4 regions of the Rossellomorea sp. YZS02 genome follow, and region 4 is predicted to be linked to each of the others. Evidence: riboswitches for the same ligand, from Rfam matches in the RefSeq annotation. Region 4 holds a riboswitch; each other region holds the start of a gene.
What was found. Region 4 has a riboswitch for cyclic di-GMP ahead of SLH55_RS05030 (amidase). Riboswitches for the same ligand answer to the same signal wherever they lie in the genome.
Positions count from the first base shown of each region.

Region 1: it holds a riboswitch for cyclic di-GMP, as region 4 does, so the genes downstream of both, SLH55_RS23260 (PAS domain-containing protein) here and SLH55_RS05030 (amidase) in region 4, are expected to answer to the same signal.
Region 2: it holds a riboswitch for cyclic di-GMP, as region 4 does, so the genes downstream of both, SLH55_RS22410 (EAL domain-containing protein) here and SLH55_RS05030 (amidase) in region 4, are expected to answer to the same signal.
Region 3: it holds a riboswitch for cyclic di-GMP, as region 4 does, so the genes downstream of both, SLH55_RS07145 (hypothetical protein) here and SLH55_RS05030 (amidase) in region 4, are expected to answer to the same signal.

Region 1 is NZ_JAXBLY010000016.1:2,846-10,879, forward strand. Features, by position in the region: gene SLH55_RS15650 (PucR family transcriptional regulator) at 1-1,155, opposite strand, end outside; gene pruA (L-glutamate gamma-semialdehyde dehydrogenase) at 1,262-2,893, opposite strand; gene SLH55_RS15660 (proline dehydrogenase family protein) at 2,933-3,850, opposite strand; gene SLH55_RS15665 (hypothetical protein) at 4,155-4,430, shown strand; gene SLH55_RS15670 (hypothetical protein) at 4,469-5,164, shown strand; gene SLH55_RS23255 (methyl-accepting chemotaxis protein) at 5,525-5,926, opposite strand; partial or broken gene SLH55_RS23260 (PAS domain-containing protein) at 5,966-6,361, opposite strand; cyclic di-GMP riboswitch class II at 6,421-6,503, opposite strand; gene SLH55_RS15680 (AAA family ATPase) at 6,571-7,098, opposite strand; gene SLH55_RS15685 (helix-turn-helix transcriptional regulator) at 7,217-8,034, opposite strand, start outside.
Region 2 is NZ_JAXBLY010000035.1:2,869-10,902, reverse strand. Features, by position in the region: gene SLH55_RS22435 (FUSC family protein) at 1-1,997, shown strand, start outside; gene SLH55_RS22430 (DUF4097 family beta strand repeat-containing protein) at 2,025-2,888, opposite strand; gene SLH55_RS22425 (GNAT family N-acetyltransferase) at 3,095-3,544, shown strand; gene SLH55_RS22420 (CAP domain-containing protein) at 3,588-4,331, opposite strand; gene SLH55_RS22415 (DNA-3-methyladenine glycosylase) at 4,510-5,094, shown strand; cyclic di-GMP riboswitch class II at 5,194-5,275, shown strand; gene SLH55_RS22410 (EAL domain-containing protein) at 5,307-6,056, shown strand; gene SLH55_RS22405 (ABC transporter permease subunit) at 6,181-8,034, shown strand, end outside.
Region 3 is NZ_JAXBLY010000005.1:182,346-190,379, reverse strand. Features, by position in the region: gene SLH55_RS07160 (redoxin domain-containing protein) at 1-128, opposite strand, end outside; gene SLH55_RS07155 (hypothetical protein) at 121-735, opposite strand; gene SLH55_RS07150 (class I SAM-dependent methyltransferase) at 754-1,329, opposite strand; gene SLH55_RS07145 (hypothetical protein) at 1,563-1,799, opposite strand; cyclic di-GMP riboswitch class I at 1,926-2,013, opposite strand; gene SLH55_RS07140 (murein hydrolase activator EnvC family protein) at 2,159-3,487, opposite strand; gene ftsX (permease-like cell division protein FtsX) at 3,527-4,411, opposite strand; gene ftsE (cell division ATP-binding protein FtsE) at 4,401-5,087, opposite strand; gene cccB (cytochrome c551) at 5,635-5,949, opposite strand; gene SLH55_RS07120 (YitT family protein) at 6,031-6,903, opposite strand; one part of gene prfB (peptide chain release factor 2) at 7,316-8,034, opposite strand, start outside.
Region 4 is NZ_JAXBLY010000003.1:195,455-203,488, reverse strand. Features, by position in the region: gene SLH55_RS05065 (YebC/PmpR family DNA-binding transcriptional regulator) at 141-860, shown strand; gene SLH55_RS05060 (ATP-grasp domain-containing protein) at 1,066-2,331, shown strand; gene SLH55_RS05055 (hypothetical protein) at 2,397-4,361, shown strand; gene SLH55_RS05050 (hypothetical protein) at 4,459-4,653, shown strand; gene SLH55_RS05045 (hypothetical protein) at 4,666-4,821, shown strand; gene SLH55_RS05040 (hypothetical protein) at 4,814-5,014, shown strand; gene SLH55_RS05035 (BCCT family transporter) at 5,066-6,592, opposite strand; cyclic di-GMP riboswitch class I at 6,779-6,861, shown strand; gene SLH55_RS05030 (amidase) at 6,904-7,794, shown strand; gene SLH55_RS05025 (oxidoreductase) at 7,812-8,034, shown strand, end outside.

The DNA.
Region 1 (8,034 bases), on a different contig from region 4:
CAGTTCCTGTATTTTCTTAATCCGGTAATTCAACGTATTGGGATGGATGAACAGCTCATTGGCGGTCTGTTTCCCCTTCCCATCATTCGCAAGGTACACTTCAAGTGTTTTCAGGAGATCTGTCTGTTTTTTCACATCATTCTTGATCAATACGAGCAGATCATCGCTGTAATAATCCTTGGATGTGTTTTTTTCATAAAGGGTTGGCAAGTACCGGTAAATACCCAGATGAGCGAATTCCCGAGGCATGGATTCAGGACGCGGGCTGATGAAGTTAGCCGTTTCAATGACTTCAGACGCTTCCAGGAAGCTTTTTCTCATTTGGTATAACGTGGTGTATTCCTTCCCGATCCCGATCAGGAAGTTGTAGAATTCTTCTTCCCCTGTTTGTTCTTTCACCTTTTCCACGAGATCTCTCGCTAGTTCCAGGGAAGAAGACGGTGTGTCTGCTTTGCCGTAGAGAACGAGGATCACCTGGCATTCCGTCCGCAGTGAATAAATCTTTGAGTTGAAGCTTGATTCCTGGACGAGCTTCTCGAGTTGGTCGAGCATAGGCTTATAGTCTGACGATGCAATCGAATAAACCGCTACCGTGAACCTTTCCGGCAAGGTCAGCTTGACGAGGGATGCATCATGGCGGAGCTGACTTTCACTTCCGTACTCGTGCTGCAGGAGATGCCACAGTACTTCTTCTTTTCTATCCTTCTTGATATTGACCTTTGCGTACATATCATTGATCAGATTTCCAAGATGTGCTGAGATTTCTTCAAGGAACGCGAGCTCTTCGTTTTCCAAGAGACGGTTGGATTCCTGAACCCAGATGTATCCCATCGTGTTACCCAGGTACTTGGCGGCAATGACGACACGCTGGTGGAATCCTAACTCTTCCATCGCCTGCACCCGGATCGGATCCGTATGTTTCTCGAGTTGGTGGACGATGCCCTCTTTTTTCAGTCGGTCGATGATGAAGACCGGACATTTTTTCGTAAGGATCGTTTTTAGCTGTGTTTGATCGAACTTATTTGAAGAGGAACTGTATGAAATCAGTTCGAAATTTTTGTTTTCTATGATGACGGGATTGCCCAGTTTTGAGCTGATCAATTCCGTTGCTTTATGAATGTCTTCTGTTTGGAGGATGATATCAAGTGCTTCCATAGGAATCTTACCTTTCCACGAATGTTTGTGATTCCTATTATAGCGTTAAATCCCCCAATAAAAAATGAAAAGCTCCCCCGTGTCGGGAGAGCTTTTCATGTTCGATTTATTCTTCATCCATAAACGGATAGGTAATATCTGTTGTTGGCGCAAAGTTTTCTTTGATGATACGAGGACTGGTCCAGCGAATCATGTTGAAGATTGAGCCTGCTTTATCGTTTGTACCTGAACCGCGCGAACCGCCGAATGGTTGTTGGTTAATCACGGCACCTGTTGGTTTATCGTTGATGTAGAAGTTACCAGCTGCACCGGATAGGCGGCGTTCCAAGTGCATGATCGCTTCACGGTCCTGTGCGAAGATCGCACCCGTTAAGGCATACATAGAAGCTGTATCCACTGAAGTCAGTGTTTCTTCTAATTGATCGTTTTCATATACATAGATCGTTAAGACAGGTCCGAAAATTTCTTCGGTCATCGTTTTGAAGTTTGGATTCGTTGTGACGATGACAGTCGGTTGTACGAAGTATCCAACAGAATCATCATACGTACCACCGGCAATGATTTCAGCTTCTTCAGAATCAGCCGCATAGTCGATGTAGCTTGTGATGGAATCAAAGGCAGGTTTATCAATGACCGCACCCATGAAGTTCCTGAAGTCTCTAACATCCCCAACTTTAAGCTTAGCCGTTTCTTCCACGACACCATTTTTCACTTCTTCCCACATGCTTGCTGGGATGTAGGCACGTGAAGCTGCTGAACATTTTTGACCTTGGTATTCGAATGCACCACGAACAAGTGCAGCGACTACTTTGTCTGCTTGAGCCGTTTCGTGAGCGAAGACAAAGTCTTTACCGCCTGTTTCCCCAACTAAACGAGGATACGATTTGTAGTTTGTGATGTTTTCTCCTACTGTTTTCCAGATCGTCTGGAACACGCTTGTTGATCCAGTGAAGTGGAATCCTGACATGCGTGGATCCGTTAATACAACTTCTGATACTTGTGAACCGCGTGAAGGAACAAAGTTGATAACGCCTTTAGGCAGTCCAGCTTCTTCCAGGATACGCATGAAGTAGTAGTTTGATAGTAAAGCCGTTGTGGCTGGTTTCCACACAACTACGTTCCCCATGATCGCAGGAGCTGATGGCAGGTTACCACCGATCGCTGTGAAGTTAAATGGAGAGATTGCCAGTACGAAACCGTCTAATGCACGGTACTCCAGGCGATTCCAGATGTTTTTCATGCTGTCCGGCTGCATTTGATAGATTTGGTTTGCATAATCCACGCCAAAGCGTAAGAAATCGGCTAATTCTTGCGCCGCATCGATTTCCGTTTGATAAGCTGTTTTGGATTGACCTAACATCGTAGCTGCATTGATGACGTCACGGTATGGACCAGAAATCAAATCAGCCGCTTTCAGGAAGATGGATGCTCTGTGCTGCCATGGCATATTGGACCAAGATTCTTTCGCATCCATTGCCGCTTCCACTGCATCGCGAAGCTCTTTTTCACCTGCTTGTGAATAGGTAGCCAACACATGTTTGTGATCATGTGGCATGACCACTTGCTTCACTGTATCTGTTTTAATTTTCTCGCCATTGATGATGACCGGGATCTCAACCTCAATACCAGCTTGGCGCTCTAATTCAGCTTTTAACGTTTCTCTTTCTTTCGTACCTGGGGCATATGTATTACCAGGCTCATTTGTAGGTTTTGGGATGTTGTAAATTCCGTTACTCATTCTCTTCACGTTCCTTTCTGATTTCATTCTGTCTGGATGTTACTTGCTGAAGATTCCTTTTAATGCGAATGCGATGTTTGCCGGCCGTTCCGCCAGACGTCGCATGAAATACCCGAACCAGTCCTCGCCATATGGCAGGTAAATGCGGACGGTATATCCTTTTTTCAGTAACTCGGACTGCAGTTGGTTCCGCATGCCGTAAAGCATTTGGAATTCGAAGCGGTCATTCGGAATATTGTGTTCTTTCACTAATCCGATGGTGTAATTGATGATCGCTTCATCATGGCTTGCGATCGCTGTATAATGGCCGTTCAAGAGCTGTTTCTTGATGAGATGCTTCAGATTCTCATCCACCTTCTTCTTCTCCTGGAACGCCACTTTACCCGATTCATTATATGCACCCTTCACAAGCCTCAAATAAGGGGAACACTGATTGAGGTCATCCACATCCTTCTCTGAAACATAAAGATAGGATTGGATCACCGTCCCCACATTGTCGTACTTTTGACAGAGCTTCTTGTAAACGTCAAGGATGGCATGGCACCTCGAGGAATCCTCCATATCGAGAGTGACCGTGATTCCGCTTTCTTTTGCCTTCGACAGAATCAACTCCATACTTTCCATGACAAGATCTTGACTGATATCCAATCCCAGGGAAGTCAGCTTCACAGAGATCTCAGTCTCCAACCCATGATAGGCAATGGCACTGATACTCTCGATACATCGTTGGACATTCTCCCGCACCACTTCTGTGGAATCGACGAACTCACCTAGATGATCGACTGTTACCTGGAATCCCTCTTCGTTCAATTGCGTAATCAATGGAATCGCCTGTGCAAAGGTTTCTCCCCCCACAAGATTGTTAGCCCCAAATTTCGATCCCCACCGTTTAGCCATTTTATCCAATGCCTTATTGTGCGAAAGAAACAGGAAAAAACGTTTACTGATTGCTTCCATGATTACAACACCTCCTTATAGTGACTGTTACCTCAAGACTGGAGTGATTAAACGAAGAAATGTAAATCTTAAGAAAATTATAGCTGGAAAAGAGGTTCGGAAACAACGTGCTCGGGACACAAATATTTGTGGGTGGAGTTATGGTGGGAGCACAAAAGGGGGTCGTGGAGAGGTGACATAACGAATACTTGGTAATGAAGGTTCTGTATTTTTCTCTAATATATTTGTTGTAAATAAATCCCTAAAGTGTATAATTACACTATAAGGATTCATTTACAATAAAGTAAAAACAAGGAGGATGACCTTGACAGAAAAAAGATTTTCTTGGTTAAGCTATGCATCTATCGGGTTAGGAACACTGTTGATTTCTCACCCTTTGTTAACGAATTTCTTTCCGAACTATTTTATGGGTTTACAGTACACCGGTATCACATTAACGGTGCTATTCAGTGTTTTAGCTTTTAAGAAAAAGAATGAGAAGAAATTATTGGCTATAATAGGGTTTTCACTAGCCATGATGATGTTGGTGTTCGTTGGTGTCCTTCTGTATATACCTTTTCATAAACAGAGTCCAATGTAAGTATGGTTATACACCCTATTATGTATGGAGTGACTTAAATGAATAAAAAACGGATGATTACAATAATCATGAGTCTTATATTTTCTTTTCTTCTGTTATCACTCTACTCTTTATTTAACGGAATTCCTTTCGGTAGGTATATCGCAAAAGCAAAAATCAAAGATTATGTGGAGCAAGTATATAGCTTAAAAGAAGGTATTCCCAAACCACAATTCAACTTCAAAAATTCCACCTACGATGTGTACCTTCCTCAATTGGAAAGCCAATTTTCCTATGATCTTTCACATAATCTAATTATTGATGAGAAACTGGTGGAGGAGAAGAATAATGAGTTCCAAATTGATTACAGCAAGTTGAAACATTCATATGGAGACACTATTGAGTTGCCCGACGCATGCTTGTTCAGCTCGGTTTCAGCTGATGGAGAATATTCCAAGAATATCCCAATGTATCAAAAAATCTATCTTTTAGGGATTATCAACCGCGATAAGATTGATTCAGAGGAGAGTTCTAACATGCCTGCAAAACTTACTAATGAAATAATAGAAGGGATTGGGGAACATTACAACATTACATCTCTTCAAGTCATTTACACTGATTTAAACGGTCAATACGAAATCACATTAGACAGCAAGAAACCTATTTCATATAAGGCATTGAGTAAGAATACATCAAAGATGGAGCAAATTGGTGAAGTAGATAAAGAATTGATCCGTGAACTGAATGATCATTAAAGGTTCAAAGAAGCACCTGTTCTTTTTTAACGTGATTTCGCAGTCGGGAGCATTTTTTTCAATAATCAATAAGGGGCCGGAGGGTGGCGGATTCAGCTCTCCTTTCTCATTCGATTGTCCGAAAGTAGCGCAAGATTTGTTACCATATTTAACCAAATGACGCAATTATCCGGAAAATGACGCAATAAATAAAAAAACGACGCAATTATCCGGAAAATGACGCAATCACCCCTGTAAATGACGCAATTAAGCAAAAGACAGTCCTGCTTTATTGGGTCTGGGAACGGTACGCCTCTACCTTTTCCTTTTTGACCGTCCCCGGTTTGCATTTCAAGAACCATTTTAATCCTCTACCTGCACTTACTCATTATTAGTAGTAAGGTTTTCTAACTTATTAATGGTGTGATCAATTTCATTTTTAGATTCTGTAACGATTCTTTGTAAGTCATCTGATATCCGATTAACTTTCAGGAGTTCATTTGTAATATTCTCAATGTTGGCATTAACCTCTTTAATGGCTTCATCCGCATTCACAGAAAGCTTTCTGACTTCCTGGGCGACTACGTTGAATCCCCTTCCGTGTTCACCCGCTCTGGCTGCTTCAATCGCGGCATTTAAAGCAAGAAGGTTGGTTTGAGAAGAAATATTTTTTATCGATTTTGATGTTTCATCAATTCGATTAATTTGCTCTCTTAAAGACTCTAATGCTTCTACTTTTTCATTGGAATTGGCCATAACTGATTGAACTAGATTTTTCGGCATGCTCTTTAATTGGGAAATGATCTCTACCGTGGTATTTTCCCTTTTTGTAATGTCTGTGGCAATCTTCAGTACGGCATGGACAGAACCATGTCCATCTAAAATCGGAATATATGTTGCTTCCAGCCAAAGTTTATTTCCATGTTTATCGACTCTTTCAATTTTCTCTTGAGACTTTTTCCCACTCCGAAGATTGTCCCATAACTCAGTATATTCCTTGCTTTGGCTATATTCTATCGTGCAGAACTGTTTGTGATCCATCCCTTGCATTTCCTTCACACTGTAGTTCATCGCATCAGCGAAGTGATCATTTACCCAAATAACCTTTCTGTCTAAAGAGAATTCAATCATCGCCAAATTTGTTTCAAGAGCTAATAAAACATCCTTTATATCTAACACTTGGGTGCTAGTCTTACTAGTTAATTGGTTCATATACATATCCCTTTCATTTATAGCTTTTCGTTTTAAAAATAAAAAAAGCCAATTAAACAATAAAGTTCAATTAGCCGGTTGCGCTAGTTGCTCCCCGATTATCCAAGCGCCCAAATACAGATAATCATTCATAGCATCTAAATTTATATATTTGCTATATCGGCAGTTTCTAAGATATGTTTAGATTGAGCGATCAACTTGGGTCCGGCTAATAATCAGCTACTTACCTTTCTCTTTATGTTTTCAACTATATCTTTAACGGTCACATTCTCAGTACTTATATATTCCCCAAAATCGTTTTCAGAATAAGCCTTCAAGCACTTATCCGTTTGTTGAAAACACCAATTTCCTTCTTCTTCTCCACGCTCTCGCAACCTCTTATAGATCGTCTCCTTGTCTGCTGTTAAACAGAAGTGGTAAGTGTGTGGATCTAAACGTTTGAATCCATTATAAATATAGTCATAGTATTCGAGTTTCCTAATCGTCATAGGGACAATCAAGTTCACATGATACCTGGAGATGAGCTCTCCTGCCATCTTAACCGTCAACTCTTTCCATAGTTGTAAATCTTGAAAATCCCCTGTTTGAGATTCACGCTGTTTTATTTCTTGGGGCAATACATTCCTTAACATGTACCCGACTTCTTCAGGATCAAATAACATGCTGTTTTCAACGACTTTCAGGAGTTCATCAGAGATAGTGGTCTTCCCGACTCCGAACGCCCCGTTTATCATGATGATCATGATTATTTCAACTCCAATCTCAATCTACTTTATCGTTTTTCCAATTTACCAACCGAAATACATTTTCCGACAAACCCCATTCCAATAAGGTGAGGCATCCACCGATGACTATTTCGTTTCATTCATCACGTTTGTTAAAGAATAAACCCATTCTCCCCTTCAAAACGTCCAATACTTCTTCCGGCACTACTCTTATACTGATATCCTCACCAAGGAACATGATCCAATTGGCCGTTTCCTTTACTTCTTCGCGTTTAGTCACATCAATAAAAGTCTTTAGAACCCCAGTACTGTGGTATGGATTCGTATAAGAAAGGGAAACGTTTTTAGGATGATATTTTTTGAATTGAGCAATCGCTTTCGGACCAAGTTCAATGACTAGGTTGATGACTTCTTCCTGCTTTTTCAGTTTATCCAGGATCTCTTGTTCACTCTTCCTTTTTCGATTGGGATACGGCTCTACATCGGTAAGGTGGTCGACTGAAAAGATCTGTTTCTTTTCATCATCCAAATTGAACCCTTCAATATGCCAATGACTCTTTTCCCGATAGAGTTGCAGGAGATAAATAGGATGGGGTTTTTTGACCTTCTCTTCTATTGTAATCAATAAATATCTATCCAACAGGAAGGTTTGAATCAGTTTATCCAACATGGGATGGGGGAGGTCGGAAAGATCAAGAATATCAGGATTATAGGGATTGGTCCCTTCAAAGAGCAGGATCTGATTTAACAGAACGAGGGTATCTTGTTGTTGTTCGGAAATGAGGCTGAGGAGTTTCTCTGCCAGGGATTGGCGACTCTTCAGATAGGGAAGCTGGAGATTTCTTGTCGCCATAAAGGCAATAAATAGAGCTTTCACCTCATTATCGGTAAAACGGACCTCGGGCAGAACAGAGTTGTGCATGACAAAATAACCACCGTCCCGGCCAACTTCAG
Region 2 (8,034 bases), on a different contig from region 4:
GGATGCTGGGCATATTTGTCGTCATGGATGACACGACGGGCAAAAAGAAGGTAACGACCCCTTTGGTTGGTGTCGCAGTTGCAATCGGAATTACACTGGGTTCCGCTTTTGCTCATTACAGTCTTGTGGTGAATGCTTTATTAGTGGGGGCCATATTTAGTGCCTTTTACTTTTCACGTTTCGCCATCCGCTATTTTTCCATGGGGATGGCAGGCTTTATGTCCATTTATATATCATCGATCCTGCAGCTGGACGTGGCGCATCTTGAGTGGTTCTACATCGGAATTATCCTGGGGGTTGTGTTTGCTTTCCTTTATAACTTCATCATCTTTAAGGACTCTGTCCATATGTTACGAAGAAGTATGCGTTCATTTCATATCCAATCCAATTTGACGTTTACCATCTTGATGAAGATGATTGAGGACCCTGAGACGAGCAGCAAGCGAAGGAAGCAGTTGGACCGTAACGTGAGAAGGCTGAATGAATATGCCAGAAGCGTAGCGGGAGATATAAATGAGAATGATTTAAAAAAGCTGTGGCCTGGTATCGAGGCATCACAACTTCGGTTATATGTGTTTGATACAGAAATGCTCATCCAAACGCTCACCGATTCGCTGAAAAAGCTGAAGGACCTGGAAGCACTTGAGGTCATGGAGCTGAGGCGCCTGCTTGTATGGGTCATTCGTTCCCTTCGTGATGCCGAGGTACTGGCCCAGGATTATGATCCCCGTTCCCTTGAAGAGGCAGAAAAGGCCATCCAGGCTCTTCGTCTGGTGTTGTCCGAGGTCTTGAATCAGGAAGAGAAGCCAGAAGGGTGGGTATACCTGCTAAGACGAATCGAGTCCATTGCTAATCATGTCCTGGAAGCGGCCATCACCATACAGGAGTCATTGAAAGTCTCTGAATATAGGGAGACGGCTGTGGAGAACGATGGTGAACCGGAAGAAGAGGAGAAAGAAGAAGCTTCTGAAGAGACTAAGAGTTTAAAGCCATCGACGCGTAAAGCGATACAAGCATTGGTAGCGGGAACGCTTGCGATCATTGTCGGGGAGCTTATCGCACCTGCACAGCCGTACTGGGTCCTGTTAACGACCTTTATTATTCAAATTGGAACGGAGTCTGTAGGCAGGACGTATATGAAGGCATTCCAACGATCGATTGGAACGGTGATCGGGGCCATCATTGGATTCGGAGCGGCCAATCTCGTATCCGGAAACTCGCAGCTGGAGGTCTTTCTCCTGTTTGCGGCCCTGTTCTTCGCCTTTTATCTATTCCCAGTTTCGTATACACTGATGAGCTTATTCATTACGATGCTCATCGCATTCATGTATGATCTCCTACTGGGCGGGATCAGCATACAATTGATGGGGGCCCGTGTGATTGACACAATTGCCGGAGCCGTGATCGCCCTGATCGTCTCGGCGTTTGTATTTCCAAAGAAAACAAAAGACAAAGTCGCGGATAGCTTCGACGATTTCTTTGAGGAACTTCAAGGCTATGTATCTTCCTATATAAAAACTTTTTCGATTCCGGAAGATAATGTATTGACGGACCAGGCCTTTGATCTGGATCAGAAGCTCCAAGGAATCAAGGATGAGGCACAATCCCTCCTTCAAAGACCGGGTGCCATGACAAGGTCAGGGGTAGGACGCTGGATCACAGTAGCAACGGCCATCAATTATTACGCAAAGCATCTGCTCGCCTCATCCCATCGAAAGGTTCCGGCAAAGGTTTCAGAGGAGCTCGACAGCGCATTCATGGTAACGGGAGAGAAAATGTCCCATAACATCGAAACGCTTCGTCAGTTGTTAAAAGAAAAGGAAAGTTCGCCTGTGATGTGGGATTTAAGCGCCGAAAGGCAACGAATAGAGACCCATGCCCCAAGCTGGCGTAAATCCCAAGTTGACCTCATACATCATCTTTACTATGTATGGAGAATCAACCAGTCGATTGTGGCACTTGGTGAGGAATTAGGGGCAGAGGTGAAAAAAGGGTAAAGCGGATTCCGCTTTACCCTTTTTTACTTAATAGATATCTACATTCCCACTGGATACAGAAACATTAATGTTATATTGGCCGGAGCCTGAAACTCCTGAAATATCGCCGTCTTCTATTTTCTGATCCTTTAAAGGAAGATTGCAGGAAATGTCACCACTGCTTGCATTTCCATTCAGCTTAAAGCTCGCGTCATCGGGTAAATCAAGATTCACACCACCGGAGCTGACATCGAAATTCACGTCTCCCTTTAAGGAGTCCATGGAGACCGATAATTCTCCCGAGGATAAGTCACCTTCGAGTGGACCTTCATAATTCGATAATTCTACATCTCCTGAGCTGATTTCCACCTTACCGTCCTTTGTAGAGAGACCATTGACGACCAAATCACCTGACGAACCATCATGCTCGAACACATTCGTCTCTAGATTGTTCAGTTCCATGTTTCCCGATCCCATTTCAACGGATAGTTCATCAAGCTTCCATTTCGCTTTATCTGATTCTCCAGCCATGACCAGGTTACCGGACCCTATTTCGATTTCCATGCTTTGGTCATATTTCTTGGGAACATAAACCGTTACGTTCGATTTTTGGTTGAAACCAATCCATTCATACCATTTGTGTTTAACGTTTACTTGAATGGTGTTTCCCTTCTGATCCAATGTCATCGTTCCTTTTCCGTCGATCTCCACCTTTACCTCGTTCTTATCTGCAGGTAATATCTCTGTGTCGCTGCTTTCTAAGTCAAGGTCGATATGCTTCGTCTTATTGGTTACTTCGATCCGGTCTCCAGACTGGCTTTCCTTTGCAAACAAGGATGTATTGTCACTCAAAATCACATAGAGCGTTCCGAGTGCAAGGAGCGCAATGATCACGGCAAATGCATTTTTCATTCCCTATCCCTCACTTTGGCTTGTTTTTCCATTTTATAATGTTAGTTTAATCTAGTCTGAAGTTCACCACAATGAGCCATAAGATTATTTTTGAATCAGACTTGAGGCTTAGAAAGGAAAAGGAAGACGTGAAAAAAGTTCTTGAGAAGAGTGGATATCCCTTATAATGTAAAGACAGAATGAACAATAGGAGAGAGGGAATCAAGGTGACGATCGAAATTAGTGTAGCTACCGACATTGAAGTAGAGGAAATATTCGAAATGGCAGGGTTGAATCGGGAAGAGGCAACGGGAGTTCCATATGAGAAGCATAAAGAAGAAATGCAAAAAGCATATCGTCACTCCATCGAACATGGAGCCTACTTTCTCGTAGCCCGTGAGGAGGATGAACTGGCAGGATGGGTTCAGGTGGATAAAAGTGTTGACTGGATTACCATGAAAGGAATTGGTTGGATCAATGATGTGTATGTGAAGAAGTCCTTCCGAGGTAGGGGACATGCAACGAAGCTATTGAAACAGGCCATTGGGGAACTGAAAGACCGGGACTATGATGAAGTAAGATTGAATGTATACATGTTCAATGAACAGGCGATCAAACTGTATGAAAAATTGGGGTTTTCAGATGTATGCAAGTTTATGAAACTGAGCCTGGAGTAGATGAATAAAAAGTGGGACCGGTCATCAATACCGGTCCTTCTCCTTACTTGGCAATAAACATTTGGGTCCAATAAATCCCTTGGCTCGCATCCTTGGCTGTTCCCACGCCAATATGAGTGACTTGTTTATTTAAAATGTTTTTGCGATGACCTGGACTGTCCATCCAAGCGTTCACAACTGATTCAGGTGTTTTCTGACCGACTGCAATGTTCTCAGCTGCAGTTGAATAATCCACGCCAAAGTTCTCCATCATCTCAAACGGTGAACCATACGTTGGGGAGGTATGGGAGAAATAGTCATGCTCCTTCATATCCTCAGACTTCATCTCAGCTACATTCGATAGTTCTCCGTCCATCTTCAACGCACTGAGTCCATTCTTTTTACGTTCTTGGTTGGTTAAATCAATCACTTGCTTAACATACCCGCTTGCATTTGACGATTGAGAATCTTGTTTAGGCTCTTGTGCAGGTGGTTCAGGCTGTCCTGCATTTGGCTCCCCGGCAGGCTGATTAGGTTGAGGCGTACCTTCGTTAGAGAATTCTTCACCGGGATCTAAGTGAGTGAATTCACGCAAATCCCCGTTTGGATCGACAGGAGCAATAAAACGGTGGATGGGGTTTCGATTTTCTTGTAAATCGTTCATTCCCACTCTGTCTTGGTTTCTATAGGAAACTGGATCGTAATTCACGTTCTGTGTATCAGTCAGTGTATCGTTTTTATCGTTGTTATTACAGCCAGTCATCATCATGAACGGGATGACGGCGCAGATGAAGATTCGTTTTTTCATGAGAGTCCTCCATTTTGTAATTGCCTAAGATAAGGCTGATAACAGTTTTTAATATGTACGCCTGCCAGATTCTTTATCCTGTTAAAAATAGGTTTAAACGACGTACAGATTTAATTCTGTAAGGTTAGGGTATACCTATCATGAAGATCGATTAATTCTGTATGAGGAAGTGAAATTCATGAAACATATCCCTTTACCCTCCTCCTTTTACAAGCAGCCAACATTGGAACTCGCCAAGGCGCTACTGGGTTGCATATTAGTGAAAGAGACGGAGGAAGGAATGGCTTCAGGATACATCGTGGAAACGGAAGCCTACCTTGGACCGGAAGACAGGGCTGCCCACAGTTATGGAAACAGGCGTACGAAACGGACGGAAGTGATGTTCCATGAGGCAGGCCGGATTTATACATATGTCATGCATACTCATTGTCTGGTGAACGTTGTGAGCGGGGAGAAAGAGAAGCCTGAAGCGATCCTCATTAGAGCGGTAGAGCCACTTGAAGGAGAGGAGCTGATGGCATGCAGGAGACCCGGTCATGTGAAGAAGAATTGGACTAATGGTCCAGGAAAACTGACGAAAGCGTTAGGCATCACGATGGAGGATTATGGAGGCCGTTTCAATGAGCCACCGCTCATGATCACCAAAGGATTTTCCCCTGAAAACATTTCTTCTGGAAAACGAATAGGGATTGATAACTCAGGAGAGGCCAGGGATTATCCATGGCGTTTTTGGATCAGTGACAACCCGTATGTGTCGAAGTAAACACTTTCTTTATGAATTTTCAAATAATTTATAGAAAACACACCCCAAAAGTACTAGTTTGTGGTATATTTTTCTTATAAACATCTTCATAATCGTACATTCGACTGGGGGGCTGTGAACCTAAATGATAGATGGGCGCTTACATTTAGGGGAGCCAGTAGCGCAACCGACCACATGCGAACGCGGGGAATGCGTTTTTGTGTGGTTTTTTTATGAAAAAAACAAAACTAAAGAGAGAGTATAGGGGTCCTATGAACATCTTTACTATTTTTCAAGACGACTTTATCTATCACGATTTTCAGCCATTATATGATATGGGTGAACATCGAACCCTCTATGCTTATGAGGGTCTGTTACGGAATAAATTCAACGAAAATCCTGAAAGTGTCTTTCAATCGGCGATGAAAGCAAATATCCTGTACAAACTTGATACTCTATCCATTTCTAAAGCCCTGGAAAGTTTTTCGGTTAATGGGCTAAAGGACTGTAAGCTGTTTCTCAATATTTATATCACAACGATTCTTCATCCGAGTTTTCACACGTATTTTTCCGACCTTATGACCCGTTATCCTGATATAAAGGGGCGCCTTGTACTGGAGATTAACGAATCCAGTGCAGAAGAGTTGTGGCAGAATCCATTATTAAAAGAGTCATTGAAAGAATTGAAGCAATATGGTGTCTGGTATGCCATTGATGACTTTGGGCAGGGGACATCATCCATCAAGAAATCGATTGAGTATGAGCCTGAGATCATCAAGCTGGACCGCTACTTTGCCATGAATTTAGCTAAGGATGAAAAGAAACAGAGATTCCTTTCTTTCTTCAGTCAATTTTATGGGAGTGATACATTGATTGTATTGGAAGGAATCGAAACGAAACAGGATATGCAGGTGGCCAAGGAAATCGGGATCACCATCGGACAGGGATTTTATTTAGGAAGGCCAAGCCGGCTGTTGGCTTAATAGAAGAGCGACTCTCTAATAGGGAGTCCTTTTTTTGTTATGTAATTGCCAGACTTGAAATAAAATTGAAAAATTTTAACATTTCTATTAAACTGAGGAAAAAGAACAAAAGGGGATCCATACTATGAAATTTCTCATCTATCCGATTAAATTGATATTCTATTATATTCTTGGTCTGTTTGGGATTTTAGCCGTGAGTATAGCACCTGAAGTGTTCAGGGAGAGGGGGCTGTACAATGTTGTAGGGTACCTTGAGGAATTTGTGAAATTTATCTTTATATTCCTCGATGGGGCGAATTGGAGTTATTCGTACAAAGGTATCACCGTCAGTTTTCTGGATATGCTTTGGGGTCCATATGTATATTCCCTGCAGATTGTAGGGGGGGCGTTGGGAATAGGGCTTGGTATTGCCTTCATCCTTACCATCTTCACCGTATTTTTACCACGTCCTGTCACTTCTGTACTTAAGAAGGGTTTAAACCTGTTAGAGACTGTGCCGGATTTGATGTTTGCGTTCATGCTCCAGTTATTAATTGTCTATGTGTTTAAATATTTCGGAGTAGAACTGATGAACTTTGCAGAATACGGCGAGGAAAAAGTCTTCCTTGCCCCGATGATTACGTTATCCATCATTCCGATGATTTCATTCTTCCGGATCATGCTCTTTATTATGGAAGAAGAGCTGCTCAAGCCCCATATTGAATTCGCTCAAAGTAAAGGGATGTCGAAGGGCAGGATTCTGTTTTCACATGTGCTGAAAAATATATCCCCGAGTCTGTTTTATCATGGAAAGTTAATTATTTGGGGACTGTTGTCCAGCTTATTCATCATTGAAACGATTTTCAATATGAAAGGGATCACCTATTATATCATTCAAGATTTCAGACCAATGGTAATTGCCATCTCATTAATCATGATCTTCACACCTTTTTTTGTCGTGTATCAGGGAGTATACCTGTGGATCAACCATGAGAGCAGTGAAGATCACACGAAATATAAACGGGATAAAACAAAGTGGACAGAATGGAAGATATGGGGCATTCTTTCGACCATTCGAAAGCTATGGTGGCAACATATGCATAATGGTAAGTTTGCCATCGGGTTCAGCGTGATTTTTGGTTTGATTGCTGCGAGCTTTATCTATTCAACGGTGAAAGAAGAGCCGATCAAACAAATTCAATTCATGAAGAATGACGAGGGCAGGATCATCAGTGCCCCCCCACATAAACCATTCGGAGACATGATCCTCGGATCGGACTTCTTCGGTTACAGTATTCTTGATCAGCTTATTGTAGGAGCCAAGTATACCCTGCTATTTGCCTTGATAGTAGCTTCTTTACGGGTAATTGGCGGATTCTATCTTGGTATTGCCTATCATTTTCACTTGAAAGAAAGCAGGAAGAATTGGCTTGATCGAATGGTTGATTCCGTACACTTCCTTCCTTTAAGTCTTATCGCCTATCTTCTTTTAAGGCCTGTCCTATGGGGGCTGCCTGTTTTAGGCTGGGACCACTCGATATTTGAACGACTCGTATTTGAAGCAGTCGTGTTAACGATTCTCGTATTGCCTTTAACCACGGTATTGATCGGTAATGAGATGAAACTAATAGGAAAGCAGGATTTTGTCCTCTCAGCGAAACTATTGGGAGGGAGCAATAAACATCTGCTCTGGACGCATCTCTTCCCTCACCTGGCTCCGAGGCTGTTTATCATATGGGGGCAGCAGTTTATCCAGACGCTGCTCATCCTCGTCCATCTAGGATTATTTCATCTCTTCCTGGGAGGGACGATCATAACTGGAGGGCTTGTGCCGGATCCGCCGAAATCAGGGACGTTTGAATGGTCGGGTTTGATCAGCTCCACGAAGAATTCGCTTATGACAGGCAAGTACTGGATTGTCATTGCTCCGTTAGTCGCCTTCATGATTGCCATCATCGCCATGCAGCTGATCGTACAGGGCGTGAAGGAGATCCAGCAA
Region 3 (8,034 bases), on a different contig from region 4:
ATGGACTCTTTGGCTAATTGTGCTGACTCTTGCTTTGCCTTTTTTTCCTGTTGATCCTGGAACAGGTTAACTAGAAAAATCCCAATTAGCAGTGCAACGATTGCCAGGGCAAAATTCCGTTTATTCAATATGGTTCCTCCTCCCGCATAAAGCAATTAGATAGATCATCACCACTACATACGTCCATGTAACGGTAGTGAACGTAAAACCTGTATTTAACGAATGAAACAGCAGTTGAAGCAGTGTGAAAACAACCACTAATTGCACTATCCATATTTCCCGCTTTAGTCCACTTGATTTTTTTAATAGAAACCAAAAGAGTGTCCCGTTGATGATAAGTTGGAAGATTTCTGAAAGGAAATCCAGTTCTAATACATGATGGACAAATTCAAAGGAAACCACCGTACTGACCCAGGCGATGACTACAATGGATGGGCTTACTCCCCTTTTTAAGGTTATGTATAAAAGTGCTGCCAGGATCCCCAGCCAGTAACCAACCCTTCCTCCATGAAAATACAGGATTGTAAGGGGATGATCGATGACCGTTTGAAAATCTACCACTATGACACTCAGCTTCCAGGTAAGAATAAAATAAAAGACCGCACTCGAATACCAATCGCTTGCCTTTCTATTCCAGAAATAGAGAAACAGATACGTCAGGAAGAAGGAGGCAATGATTGCTCCCCAGGAAGAAGGAAACGTGAATGAACCTATGGAGTACCACATTTCATGCATCGGTCACTACTCCCTTCACTAACAAGCGTTCTTTCTCACAACGATATAGTAGACGGACGGATGGAAATGCCCGACTGTTGTCGTGAAGCCCGCTGAAGTAAGTTGACGGTCCAAGTCCTCAGAAGCAAGCCTTTCCTCTATTGGCGGTCCCATTTCGGATTCTACAGCCTCCCAATCAAGAATCAACCAGATTCCATCGTCTTTAAACATGTCATGAAGATCTTGAAAAACTTTGATCAAATCAGGAGCTTCATGCAGGACGAAAGCAGATACAACCTTATCTAACGTTTCCTTGTTGAAGCTAAGATACTCAAGGGATGATTTCACATACACGATGTTGTCTATATCTTCTTCCCCAGCACGCTGCTTCAAGTACTCAAGCATTTCCTGTTGTAAATCTACTGCCTGCACCTTCGTTTCAACTATCCTGGCAATCGGAAGGGTTAAATATCCATTCCCACAACCCAGGTCTGCCACAATATCATCAGGTTTTAATTGAAGCATCTCCAATGCTTTGTCTACAGGCACTATGGCTTGCCGCTTTGGATCAAGCAGCTTTGAAGCTTTATGATGTTCAAATAAATGTCCGGTCATTGAAATTCCCCCGTTCAAATATATACCCTATTATGTATTAGTATCTTAAATCTCAAACCCACAATCAAGTTATTTACTCATAGTGTATCCCTTAGTTGAATTATTACAGATTTGTACGCTGGATGTGTGTCGGACCGTTGAACAAATAAGAACTATACCTGCCCTGATACGATTCATAAAACAAAAGGATCACCCCGATTATACAAAGGGTGATCCATAAGTATTCTTGCAATCTAGGCCGCTTTCAAACCTTCCAATATAAGCATAAAATATTTAACGCTGTCCCCACCGCGCTGATTGATTATTTCAATGTCGTGTAGGATCTTTTCAAGTTCTTCAGGACCGACACATTCCAGGAACATGTCACTGACTTCTTCAGCTGTATACTGTCCTATATGGGTGTACTTTAATGCTGTACGATTTCTTCTGCAGAAACTTCTCAATTGTCTCTTTATATCAGCTAACTCCAATACCATCATCCTTCTTACAGGTTCAATCCTTACTAATAAAGCATCTCTAGTAAAAAATATCCTACGAATCGGCAGGCAAAATCATACTAGCAAAATGCAACCATTAGTATTCATTGCTTCCGTTATTTCGGTAACCCGGCGATCATTATTTTAATAAAATGGAAGACCCGTGGCTTTGCGTCCTAATTTTTCAATTAGTTTGCCTTTTTCGAAAATCATTTAAATATATTGTCATTATACTAAAAGAAAGATGATATGAAAACACAATACCGTAATTAGTTGATGAATCCTTTATCCTAATACAGAGTGAAAGCATCCGATAAAAAACCCCATTCTACTAGAGAACGGGGTTTTAAAACTTAAAAGTTAATATATTGACGTGGATCTACAGCATTGGAATGAGATGCACTCCAAGATCCTCTGTAAAGTTCAAAGTGTAAATGCTGTCCAAATGAGAAGCCGGTGTTACCCATGTATCCGATTTGGTCGCCTTTATTCACAGCTTGTCCAGTACTTACTAATGAAGAAGACATATGAGCATATACAGTAGTGAACGTTTGACCGTTGATAGAGTGAGTAATGTATACAACATTACCGTAGCTTGAGCTGTAATGGCTTTTGATGACATATCCATCAGCTGCTGCTGAGATTGGAACACTTCCACGTGCCGCAATGTCTGTACCATAGTGGAATCTTCTTTCACCATTTAAGACATCCCATCCGAAGTTGGTAGTGATCGTTCCATGTGCTGGAGCTGTCCATGCTCCTGAGCTTACCGGGGCACTTGGCGCTGTTGACGTCGAGCCACCACCACTATTGCTTGACGTAGCCGCTGCACGTTTAGCTGCTTCAGCTTCAGCCTGACGTTTGCGTTCAATTTCACGCTGACGGGCTAGTTCTGCCAGGCGTGCTTGTTCTGCCTGGATCTCTCCTTCAAGCTGCTGCTCCATCTTAGCAAGCTCGTCTGATTCTTTTTCAAGATCAGCTTTTTCTACTTTTAACGTAGCCTGTTGAGCTTCTAACTGCTTGAATAATTCTGCTTTTTTAGCTTTTTGGCTATCCAGATCTTTTTTCAGGGACTGAAGATTCGCTTTTGAAGCTTCAAGGTCAGCAAGTTCTTTTTCTACTTCCGCCTGCTTTTTCTCTAATTCAGCTTGATCGCGTTTCTGTTCGTCCATGATTTTTTTATCTGCATTTACGATTGTATTTACTGCTGTGACACGGTTGATGAAGTCTCCGAAGCTTTCCGCTCCAAGAAGTACGTCAAGATAATTGGCTGAGCCGCCTTTCTCTTGAATCGCACGAGCGCGTTCTTTTAAAAGCTCGTTACGTTCTGCGATCTTTTCCTTTAACTCTTCAATATCTGCCTTAAGCTTATTGATTTTAGCAGTCGTTTCATTAATCTCTTTTGTTTTTTCTGTAATTTTTGTTTCTGTATCTTTCAACTTCGTGCTGATTTCAGTAATTTGGGATTGAATATCTTTCTGCTTGCTGATGTTTTGGTCAATTTGTGAATTTTTCTCATTTATCTTTCCATTGACCTCTTCCTTTTTAGAAGAAACGTCACCCTGCTGTTTCTTTAAGTCCTGCACAGAGGAGTTAGCGCTAGCAGTTGTAGCGAACGTTGGCAGACCCCCGATTGTTAATGCTGCTGCAAGTGATAATGATATAAAATACTTCCTGTTCAAGCGGCATGCTCCTTTCAGCTTCTATCAACCTATCAAATTTTACACTTTTAAGAATTTACGCACAGACATAAAGCTTCCCCAGGCACCGATCAGGCAACCCATCAGTAAAATCAATCCGTTTACTTGGTAGATAAAGGGGGTAAAATCTAATATCTGAATAAAATTGTTTTGTAGTTTCGGTTTAATAAATTCATAAGCATAGTAGTAACCTGTGGTGACAAGAGCGATCGGGATAATAGAACCTAAAACACCCAGCCATAATCCTTCTAATATAAACGGCCAGCGTACAAACCAGTTGGTTGCACCCACGAGTTTCATTATCTCGATTTCCCTTCTTCTTGCGACAATGGTAATTTTGATTGTATTTGAAATGAGGAACATGGCAGTGAATAGTAGACCGATAATTAATACAAGTCCTACATTTCTACTCATTTCCAGCACATTAAATAGTTTTTCAATCTTCGCCTCACCGTACAGTGCTTCATTTACACCGTCATATGAGCTGATTTGTCCAGCTATTTTTCCCGTATCACGTGGGTTTTCAGCTTTTACGATAAACACATCATACAGTGGATTATCTTGTTCAAATAATCTGAAATCGTCACCCAAGTCCTTGACGAGGTTCTGAAGCTCTTCCTCTTTAGAAGAGTATTCGACGGATTCAACTCCATTTATCTTTTGAATCTTCTTCTCAATCTGATCAATCTGGGATTTCTCAGTACCAATTTCAAGTAATACACGAACCTCAACGTCTTTCTCAATATCAGTCGCTACCTTGTTCATGTTTAACATCAATACGATAAACACACCTACAAGTAGCAGTGTTACGGTAACCGCACTCACCGATGCGAAAGTCATCCAGCCGTTACGGCCGATGCTCTTGAAGCTCTCTCTGAAATGCCTGCCATACGTTCTAGCTTTCATAACCGTAATCACCTCGCTGTTCATCCCGGACAATGCGGCCATTTTCAATGGCGATTACCCTGTGCTTGATTGTATTTACGATTTCACGGTTATGCGTAGCCATTATGACCGTTGTTCCACGGTTGCTGATTTCTTCAAAGATGTTCATGATATCCCAAGACGTTTCCGGATCAAGGTTACCCGTCGGCTCATCTGCAATCACAAGTTTTGGCGTATTCACAATCGATCGTGCAATCGATACACGCTGCTGTTCCCCGCCTGATAACTCATTCGGCAGCATTCTTGCTTTATGCTTTAACCCTACCAGGTCAAGAACTTCCATGACCCTCTTCTTAATCTGTTTTGGATGTTCTTCTATTACTTCAAGTGCGAAGGCTATGTTTTCATAGATTGTCAGCGATGGTAGCAGCTTGAAATCCTGAAACACGACTCCAACATTTCTTCGTAAGTATGGAACTCTACTATTCTTCAGTTTTGCGAGATTGATACCATTAACGATGATATCTCCTTTGGAAGGACGTTCTTCGCGGTACATCATTTTGATGAACGTAGATTTCCCGGCGCCACTTGGACCCACCACATACACAAACTCACCTTGCTTAATGTGGACGTTAAAGCCATTAGCAGCCATGACACCGTTGCTGTACTGCTTGTAGACGTCTTTCATTTCTATCATTTTCAAATCACCTAATTTGTATTATGTAGTTACCCTCTTGGCTGTTATCGACATATGTACACGGCACGTAACCCTAGTCGTCTTTACCACCGTTAGACAAAAAATGGTGAAAAAACTCGAATTACGCTTCCGAAAATAATTATAACATCACTTTATAGTAAGTTAAGGAAAAAAATTATTACATTTTCATTTCAGCACGTGAAAAAATGTGAATTTTTTACCTGTTTTGTTGTCGATTTTACCTATTTTTTGATGGAAAAATAGTACTTTTTATCTAATAACAGGTACTAATACTACACTCTAAAGTTTCAGGTTCTTAAAATGATAAACGTTAAGTTGATGCTATTCTGATTAAATTACTAGGTTATAATTGAGCTCAGCAAAATGAACCATGATGTAAGAAAAACTTCTGTAATAAACACTTAAAGAAGGACTAGGAAAAACTTGTGGATAAACTCTTAGGAGTAAGAAATGGTGGATATTTTATGTTGATGGAGTGAATCCATGCAAAAAAAGAAGAACCCCAACGTGGATTCTTCTCCTGATCTTATTTCTTATTGGATAACCATTCAGCTACTGCTTCCGCTTCCTCACCTTCAATGAGTCCAGGTGGCATTTGACCTTTACCATTCTTGATGGTTTCAAGAATTTGATCTTTGCTTAGCTCAGCACCGATATTTTTCAGGGCCGGCCCCATCCCGCCTTCAAGGTTTCCACCGTGGCAGCTGGTGCACTTATTATTTACGATTTTTTCAGGGTCCACTCCGCCGGAGCTTGTTTCTGTACTGTCGCCGCCGTCACCACCACAGGCAGCCAGTACCAATGAAGCGCCAAAAAGAACACCTAGCAGCTTTCTCTTCATCTTTAATCCCCCTCGGAAACATTTATCAGAGTCGCGGATATGATACAAGGTCCGTCCCTCTCTTACATAATTATACCAAGATTAAACCCGTTTGAAACCTTCCCCCAGTACCTCTGAAGCATCCATTGTGACGACGAATGCAGTTGGATCAATGGTTTTGACCAGTTGTTTCAGTTTTGTGAATTCTGTTTGGTCAACAACGCACATGAGGATCGGGCGTTCATCATCCGTGTAGCCACCGTATGCAGATAGTTTTGTCACACCACGGTCGATTTTATTCAGGATTCCTTCACGAACTTCTTCCTGGCGATTGGTTATAATCAATGCCATTTTCGATCTGCTTATTCCGACCTGTACGAGATCGATGGTTTTACTTGTGACATACAATCCAATTAGGGCATATAACCCTCGCTCAATATCATAAACGATGGCTGCCGAAAGAACGATCATACCATCAATAAGGGCGACACATGTCCCAAGAGACAGTCCCGTAAACTTATTAACAATCTGCGCAGCTAGGTCCGTCCCTCCAGTTGAGGCTCTTCCCCGGAACACGATCCCTAAACCAAGTCCTACACCGATTCCGCCAAAGAGTGCGCCAAGGAGCGGATCTTCCGTCCATGGCTTCCAGTCTTCGGTCAAGAACACGACAAGTGGTAAAAACACCGTACCGATGGCTGTTTTAACACCGAATTGCAGACCCAGGAAGATCAATCCTGCTATGAATAGCGGTATGTTAAATGCCCATTGGACATATGCGGGCTTCCAATCGAACAGTCCATTCAGGATGGTCGATATCCCACTAACCCCTCCTGAGGCAACCTCATTCGGAAGTAAGAACACATTAAACGCAATGGCCACAATCGTCGACCCAAACACAACAAACAAATACTCTAACAACTTCTCTTTCCGTGGATTAATTACCTGATCACGACGCCTTTCCTTCAAACCCATCCAGTACGACTCCTTTAACCTATGTATTAATAGTATGAGTACAAATCTTTTCTTTGATGCACCACTCTTCAGGGACGGACCTCTAAATCAGGACATCCTTTTTGTGAAGAAGTATACAATCCATGACGAATTTGCACTCTCAATTCTAATGAAATACAAGTTGATATCGTGATGCATATCGAGAAGATTAACTGCTCTAATATCCCTCTGCATCAACCTTTGAGAGTATAGCATGGGCACATAAAGGTGTAAATAACAGTCCAATAACGTGTTAAAGCATTAATGGGATGAGGTTCATGAGTTTGAGGGACGGACCTCGGTAAAGGGCTTTAATATGGTCGATCTATGGCTTTTGGAGGTCCGTCCCTCAAAAAAACTGCCCTTCCGCTGATCGGGAGGGCAGTTTGGCATTTTATTGTATTCTGGATCTCAGGTATGCGTTGATGAATGGGTCGATGTCGCCGTCCATGACGCCTTGAACGTTTCCTGATTCTGTGTTGGTTCTGTGGTCTTTGACCATGGAGTATGGATGGAAGACGTAGGAACGGATCTGGCTTCCCCACCCGATTTCCTTTTGTTCTCCACGGATTTCAGCAAGCTCCTGCTCTTGTTCTTCGATCCGCTTTTGGTAGAGCTTCGCTTTCAGCATTTTCATGGCCGACTCACGGTTTTTGATTTGGGAACGTTCCGATTGACACGTTACCACGACATTAGTTGGTAAGTGAGTGATACGGACAGCTGAGTCGGTTGTATTGATGTGCTGTCCACCGGCTCCACTTGCACGGTACGTATCGATTTTCAGGTCTTCCGTACGGATGTCGATTTCAATTTCTTCATTGAATTCAGGCATAACTTCACAAGACACGAATGAAGTATGACGGCGGCCCGAAGAATCGAATGGTGAAATACGAACAAGACGGTGTACGCCTTTTTCAGCTTTTAAGTAACCATATGCGTTATGGCCTTTAATTGCCAACGTTACACTTTTGATTCCTGCTTCATCTCCTGGAAGGTAATCCAGAGTTTCCACTTTGAATCCACGTTTTTCACCCCAACGAGTGTACATACGAAGAAGCATGGAACCCCAGTCCTGTGACTCGGTTCCACCTGCACCGGGATGCAGTTCAAGGA
Region 4 (8,034 bases):
CAAATTTACCAAAAGAGCTTTTAGATAGAAACATGGAAAGGACACTTAGCCAAAAAGTGCCCTTTTCATGTATAATAGAAACGAATATACCTTTTATTATCAGAAACTATCCATAGATAAATGAAAGAGAGTGAAACAAAATGGGACGTAAGTGGAATAACATTAAAGAAAAGAAAGCGTCAAAGGATGCCAATACGAGTCGCATATATGCAAAGTTCGGCCGCGAGATCTACGTTGCGGCGAAACAGGGAGAACCGGATCCCGAACTGAATCAGACTCTTAAATTCGTTCTTGAGCGTGCAAAAACATATAGTGTACCAAAACATATCGTGGACCGTGCCATCGAAAAGGCAAAGGGCGGTTCAGAAGAGAATTATGACGAATTACGCTATGAAGGCTTTGGGCCGAATGGCTCCATGGTCATTGTGGATGCCCTGACCAACAACGTAAACCGTACAGCATCTGAAGTGCGTGCGGCTTTCGGAAAGAATGGCGGAAACATGGGTGTGAGTGGATCTGTTGCCTACATGTTCGATTCCACAGCTGTCATTGGAATGGAAGGGAAATCAGAAGAAGACGTGATGGAGATCCTCATGGAAGCAGATGTTGACGCACGTGACATCATCGAAGAAGAAGATTCCGTGATCGTCTATGCAGAGCCGGATCAATTCCATGCTGTACAAGAAGCATTTAAAGGCGCGGGTATCACTGAGTTCACAGTGGCTGAGCTTACAATGCTTGCACAGAATGATGTTGAGCTTTCAGAAGACGATCAAGCTCAATTCGAAAAAATGATCGATGCGATTGAAGATTTGGAAGATGTTCAGCAGGTTTATCATAACGTTGACCTAGGTGAATAAAAGCTGTTGAATCCCCCTGAGACATATGTCAGGGGGATTTTCTTTTTTTTATACGATTGATTTGGGAAGTTGGTGTCGTGTAAAGTCGCATGAACACTTTATTTGTCGAAAAGACTGAAAATTCAGCATAATACTTCATTCTCAGCAGGGCCTTTGTTATGCTAAAGATGAATCTGAATAAATACGTGAAAAGGGAGAGGAAAATATGGGACTAGATCAACTTGAAATGCAGCAGGCCAAACAGAATGTGAAAGAAAAAACCAAACCCTATTTAACGGCACTGATCGGTTGGAGCCTGCCGGCCATCGAGGCGTGTACGAAGCTTGAAAGACCTTTCGTCGTTGTGGGTCCGCCTGATTTCGAGGCTTATGCAGAAAAGCATGATATTGCCTTTATCGGCTGGGACTTCGATCGATTGAATGAAGGTTCAGATCACCTTTACAAACAACTGAAAGCCCTTGGTGCTGAAGTCGCCATTCCATTATATGAAGAATGCGTGGAGTGGGCAGGGGCGTTGAACTCCCGTTTCCGCAGCGAACCCCGTGTCTTTAACCGATCTCTCCTCTTAAGGGATAAAGGAATGATGAAGCGTAAAGCCCAAATTGCGGGAATCAAAGTAGGTGTATTTGAAGAAGCAAGGGATAAAGAGGATGTAAGACGCTTTCTAAAACGAGTAAATGAAGCCCTTTTGAAAGTGGAAGGGGATAAGAACGACCCCATTCACGTCAAGCCTCTTGATAAAGCAGGCTCTGTCGGACACCGGGCAATCGAAAATCCGGAAGATATCGATGCCCTCACTGAATCTGAGTTTCCCCTATTGATGGAGAGTCATTTAGACGGTCAGGAATTCTCTTGTGAAGCATTCATCCATAAAGGCAAGATCCAGTTTTTAAACATAACGGAGTATGTGCGATTGGGTTATTCCAATTTCGTACCTGCCTCTCCAACCCTTGAAGAAAAGCGACCGATCATTCGTGAAGCGATTCAACAGCTCATCGATGCGTTCGAGATAGAATACGGAGTCATCCATCCTGAATATTTCATTACGTCTGATGGTACTCTTCACTTTGGAGAAGTTGCGGCCAGGGTGCCAGGTGGACATATCTTTGACCTGATTGAGCGGGCGTACGGATTCAATGCCTATCAAGCTCAGATCCTTTGTGGGGATCCGAATACGACTGAAGAAGAACTTAGAGAATTCTTCCCTTCAACAGGAGAGGAAGCAAAGGCTCATGCAGGTTGTTTAATGGTCCATCCTCATGTGAACTATGTGGAGAAGCTCGAGGTACCAGATGAACTGGAGAACCATCCTTATTTCGAAAAGCATGATATGTTCAGTCCGGCTCAGGGGAAAGTGGCCCAGCGGATCGGCTTCGGGAATCATTATGGAACCATCTTCTTCTACGGTGAAGACAGCGAAGTCATGAGAGGGTTATTGAAAGAATACGAACAATTTAACTTTTATATTTAATAGGAGACCGTGCACCCTTCAGAGAACAGCCTATCCGATATTCTGAACGATAAAGGAGTTTTGAAATGGCATTTGAATTAACGTCAAAGCTGGAAGATCGATTTTTGCAAGCGCTGAGTGAATTGGAAAGCGCGGCTTCATTTGCGAAATCAATGTATCAAACAGACGTTTACCAGGAAGCTCAGAGGTTACTGGATACAGAAAAAGGGCTCGAAATCTTATATCAAAGTGCCAGCCGCTTTGAGAAAGCAGGGGTATTCCAGGACGGTCCATGGGAAAAAGCATCCAAGCTCCAGCCCCCTCTTGTAGCCGGATCCCTGCAGGCGAAAGGATTACCTTCAATCATTGAGATCCTGAGCGAACTAAGGATGCTCTCGATTGCAGAAGCCCAATATGAGCACCCTGACGTCAGTGATGAAATGGCGCAGGATTTCCTGAATGAAGTCATGGTCCTGAATCTGAACCTGCTTTTTCCTGAAGCGACGGAAGCAGCTCGTATTGAAGGTGGAGAACAAAGTGAAAGGGCAACGGAATTATTTCACTTCCTTTCAGATAAGCTGTCTTACCAAGCCCTTACGACCACACTGATCAAAGAAATTGAGCGGTTGACCGCTCAACGGCCGATTATGGTGAAACGGACGGTTTCCATGATCGAAACGGCGAAGAAGATGCTTCATTCGGATCTTAGTGCAGCGGAACGACTGGTGCTGGAGAAGTATGTATCGGCGATTGAAGGTCCGTCCCCGTTGAGTAAAACGATCATGCAGCCGGGGGAATACCGCAAGAAGCTGATGGATCTTTCCCATGAAGAATTGGAGAAGGAGGCGACAGCGTTTGCGCGGTCCATGCGCGAAACGGGATTGGTTGCACCTCAGCATGCGATTCTACTGAGGTTCTTAAGCAGGAAGGTCCAGAATCTTGTTCCGGCTGCCCTTCAATTAAATGATAAAGGAAAGGCAAATCTTGATGAACATGCAGAGCTCGTATTCCAGCTCATAAAAGTGGCGATCTACCCTGCCACTAAGCAATCCGTATACGGTCTTGCCCTTATGCTTGAACGGGGGGTCCTGTCATCATCCCCTGTGTCACCTGGATTGAAGAGGCTTATCGAACTTGATATAAGACCCGAAGTGAGGACAACCCTCCTTAATTCATGCAAATCGGGTGACGGAATTACGGCAAATTCGGTACTTCTTGCAGGTGTCATCAGTGTCCTGGGGCAGCCTATAGGAATCGGACAGGGGCTGAATCCAACCTGTCAAACGGCCCGTGGGATCAGCCTCTGGGCCCAGCATGCCCCTGGGTATTTACTCGAACTCATTCCGAGGGCGGCGAGAGACGGGGATATCGACATCAAGTTTGAAGGAACACCGGTTCACTCCAAGGATCTAAGCGGGGGCCTTGCGCCTGAGCTGCATCAGGAGCTTGACCCGGTGTCCCTGGTTCTCGTCCCTCATCTTGACAGGATTTACAGTGAGATGATGAGACGGGTCTCCCTTAGAGGGGAAGATGGGCACCGCTGGGTCAATCCAGAATTCTACGGGGATTGGGTCCAAAAGGGATTCAGTACGGTGATTGACCCTTTAACCGGACTCATCTCCGACTATCCCGGTTTTGTGAGACTCTTTTATGCCACTCATCATCCGGAATACAATGATGATTACGGTTTGATTTACCCAAATCCGGTGGGGATTTTCATTACGAATGTCCATGGGAAGCTCCTTGGATTCCATGCCGTGTCGATTCTGAGGATCACTCAAGATCCACAAGGAGAGTACAGGATTTATTTCTATAATCCAAACAACGACGGTTCTCAGAACTGGGGGCAGGGGATCGAGCCTTCCGTTATGGAAAACGGGGAGCTGGAAGGGGAATGCTCGCTCCCATTTCACGAATTTGTCTCAAGACTGTATGCTTTTCACTACAACCCGTACGAACAGGGTGATGCTTTCGCAGTGGAAAATGACATTGTCGATGAAATCAAGGACCTTGCCAGGGAGAGTTGGGGAAGGGATTATACGTGGGTTTGAATATTGAAGGCGTTTGGGCAGCAATGTCCCAAACGCTTTTTTATGCGTGGGATGATTCTTCTGACACCAGCCATACTAAGGAATGGAGGTGGTACACATGAGAAGTGATGGGAATTCAGATGAGAAGAGAATGGACGTCCCGTTAAAGGCGGAATTTACAATGAATGACCGACTCCGTAACCCGAGCGGGGTGTATGTCCCTGGAGAATCAGTGGAGGAGCACCATGCCATTGAGGAAGGGAACGGGGTCATCGCTGAAAAAGTAATCGGACAAGCAAATGAGAATGGATAGGAGAGGAATTATATGAGCGATTATTCTGTAGCGAATCTGTCAGACGATATGTTGGATAAGGTAAAGAGCATGGAAAGTGAACTCCGCCGGCTAACAGCGGACGACATCGTCTTAATCGCCTATAAAAATACGGAAATCAGCCCGGAAGGAGAGGGACAGAATGGATAAAGGAAACAAAGAAATGCCGGACTTTAAAGAGCTGAATGACCGGATCATTGCAGAAGAACCGAAAGGACCGTTTTTCGCCATCAAAACAAATATGGATACACAAGGTGTAAAAGATAATCCTTATGCGTCAGAGAAAGCGAGTCCTGAACAAGAGGAGAAATTACAGCAGTTCTTTGAAGATGAAGAGTTATAAAAGGATGACATAAAGAAGCGCCCATCTACATCGATGGACGCTTCTTTAACTTTATTTAGTGTGGGATTGTTCATCGCGTAATTCCTTTGACACTTTCGGTGCCACCCAGAGCATGGGAAGTAAAAGAAGGGAGACGGGAACGGCCGTGACGACGATGAAGTTCTGCAACGCAGTGACACTTCCGTCTCCTATATATAGAAGAATCGCTGCGATGGAACCCATCAGGATGGACCAGAACACTCGTAAGGACACTTTAGGGTCTCCCTCACCCGAAACCGCCATGGCAATCGTATAAGACATGGAGTCTCCTGTCGTGACAACGAAAAGAATCGTCAATAATAAAAATAAGGGTGAAATAATCCCGGAAAGTGGCAGTTGATTGGTAATGGCAATCATTGCTGCAGGCATTCCGCCACTCGTTAATTCCTGTGATACACTTCCTGGATTCTGCAGTTCATAAAAGATACCTGAACCACCGACAACCGTAAACCAGAAGGTAGTGACAATGGGAGCGATGATCGCAATGGCCAGTATAATCTGGCGTATTGTCCTGCCTCGCGAAATACGGCTGACAAGTATCGCCATCATTGGCCCATACCCAATGAACCATCCCCAGAAAAACACAGTCCAACTTCCCAACCAGCTCTTATCTGACCGGAATGTGCTGACCTGGATAAAGTGATCCACATAAAATCCGAAAGAAGAGATGAATGAATCAACAATGAATCCTCCGGGACCGAATAATAAAACAAATAGAACCAATCCAAAGGCTAATCGTACATTGAAATTACTCAGGATTTGGATCCCTTTATGCAGTCCGGTTGCAGCTGAAATGGTCGACACGATCACTAAACAGACAATGATCGCAAGCTGGGTTGAGAATTGATCAGGGATTCCGAAAAGGGCAGACAGACCGTAACTTGCCTGTAAACCAAGGAATCCGATCGGTCCGATTGTACCTGCGGCGACCGCAATGATGGCAAAAGCATCGATAAGGGTCCCGAGGAAACTGTTTTTAAGCTTTTCCCCAAAAATGGGATACAGAAGGGTGCGGGGTTTCATCGGCATCCCCCTGTGATAATGGCCATACATCATGACGACGGCACTCAATGTACCCAGGATGGCCCAGGCAAGAAAACCCCAGTGCATAAAGCTTTGGGACAACGCCGGCATGATAGCCCCGGCGGTCATGGGATCGACTCCCTCGTGCATCGGTGGAACCGTCATAAAGTGGTACATAGGCTCTGCGGCAGCCCAGAACACGCCTCCCCCGGCAAGCAGGGTAGCCATGATGATCGATAACCATTTAAATGTTCCGATCTCCGGTTTTTCCATATACCCTAACCGGACGCCTCCATACTTAGAGAATGCCAGATACAGAGCTACGATGAAGTGTACCAGCATTAACACTTGCCAGAAGGCCCCGAAGTATGTCGAAGACCAGGCGAAGCCTTTGTTTACAAAGGCAGTAACACGATCGAGACGAACGAAAGCCGCGACAACGAAAAGAATAAGTAATCCACCACTGATGGCAAATACAGACCAATCAATCTTGGATTTGTGATGCTTATTAGACATATAGAATAAATGCTCCTTTAATATTCATTGAAAAACACAAGGTCCTACTATCTCACAGGGGGAAAAGAGTTGTAAAGGGAACGAAAAGAATTCATAAAAGACAATTTTTGTCACGGTTAAAATTTGGAAAATTACATCTTTTCAACGGTAAAAAAAGAACTATACTAAAGAGTAAGAATAAAACAAAACTGAAAAAGGCAAACTTGTTGAAAAACAAGGACGCAAAGCTATGGGCCTACCCGATTTCGAATGGTCGCCAGGCTGCCAGGCTCCTCAAAAGGGCCAAGGCTCAGGGAAGAGGAGAATGAAAGATGAGAAGATGTTGGAAATGGGTTTGTATTTGTTTGATCATGATGAGTATGATTTCTAATCCATCAACTGAAAAGGCAGCTGGTGCAGACATGAGAGGGAAAAGTACGTGGCTTTGGAATACAATGGAGATTATCACACAAAAAGAAGAAATCATTGACTTCTTTAAATCCCATCATGTAGATGAAGTTTATTTGCAAGTGAATCCAGCAGTGGAAAAGGAATACTATCACCAATTTATCGAAATGGCGAATGGTGAAAATATACATGTATACGCATTGGACGGGGCACCAAAATGGGCGACCGTAAAAGGACAAACCTCCCTTAGTGCCTTTTTTGATTGGCTCTCTGCATACCAGCTTGAAGCAAGTGAGACTCAACGATTCACCGGAGTTCATCTGGATGTTGAGCCTTACCTTTTAACTGGATGGACAACCGCCTATGGGAAGACGGTGTTGAACTATCAAAAAATGGTCAATATAGCAGTGGATCGCTCCAATTCGCTTCAACTGCCATTAGGGATGGATATTCCATTTTGGTTTGATGAAAAAACATACAATAATGAATTTGGGAAAGGGAACCTTGCTCAGTGGGTGATCGGACAAACGGAAGAAGTTGGTATCATGGCATATCGTGATCTAGCCATTGGAGGGAATGGGATCATAGAGCTTGTCAGAAATGAAATGGCTTTCGCCCAGTCTGCAGGGAAAAAAGTGAAAGTTGGAGTGGAGACCGCTCCATCTGCAGAGGGGAATTTCCTGACTTTTCACGAAGAAGGGGCGGCTTTCATGTTTGATGAGCTTGCGGTGGTTGACGCGGAGTATGAAACCAATTCATCTTACAAAGGAATCGCTGTCCATCATTACGGAAGCTGGAAGGAATTGTTAGAATAAGAGAGGAGGCATGAATGATGTCGAAAGTAGCCTTGGTTGCAGGGGCGACCGGTCTGGTCGGTTCGCACTTAACAGATATCCTGTTAAAGAGTCCGGAGTATACAAAAGTGATTTCTTTCGTTAGAAGGGCTAGCGGTTTGGAACATGAGAAACTTGATGAACGGGTCATTTCGTTTGATGGGATGAAGCTTCTGCCTCACGAAGAAGTCAATGATGTATTCTGTTGTCTTGGTACTACGA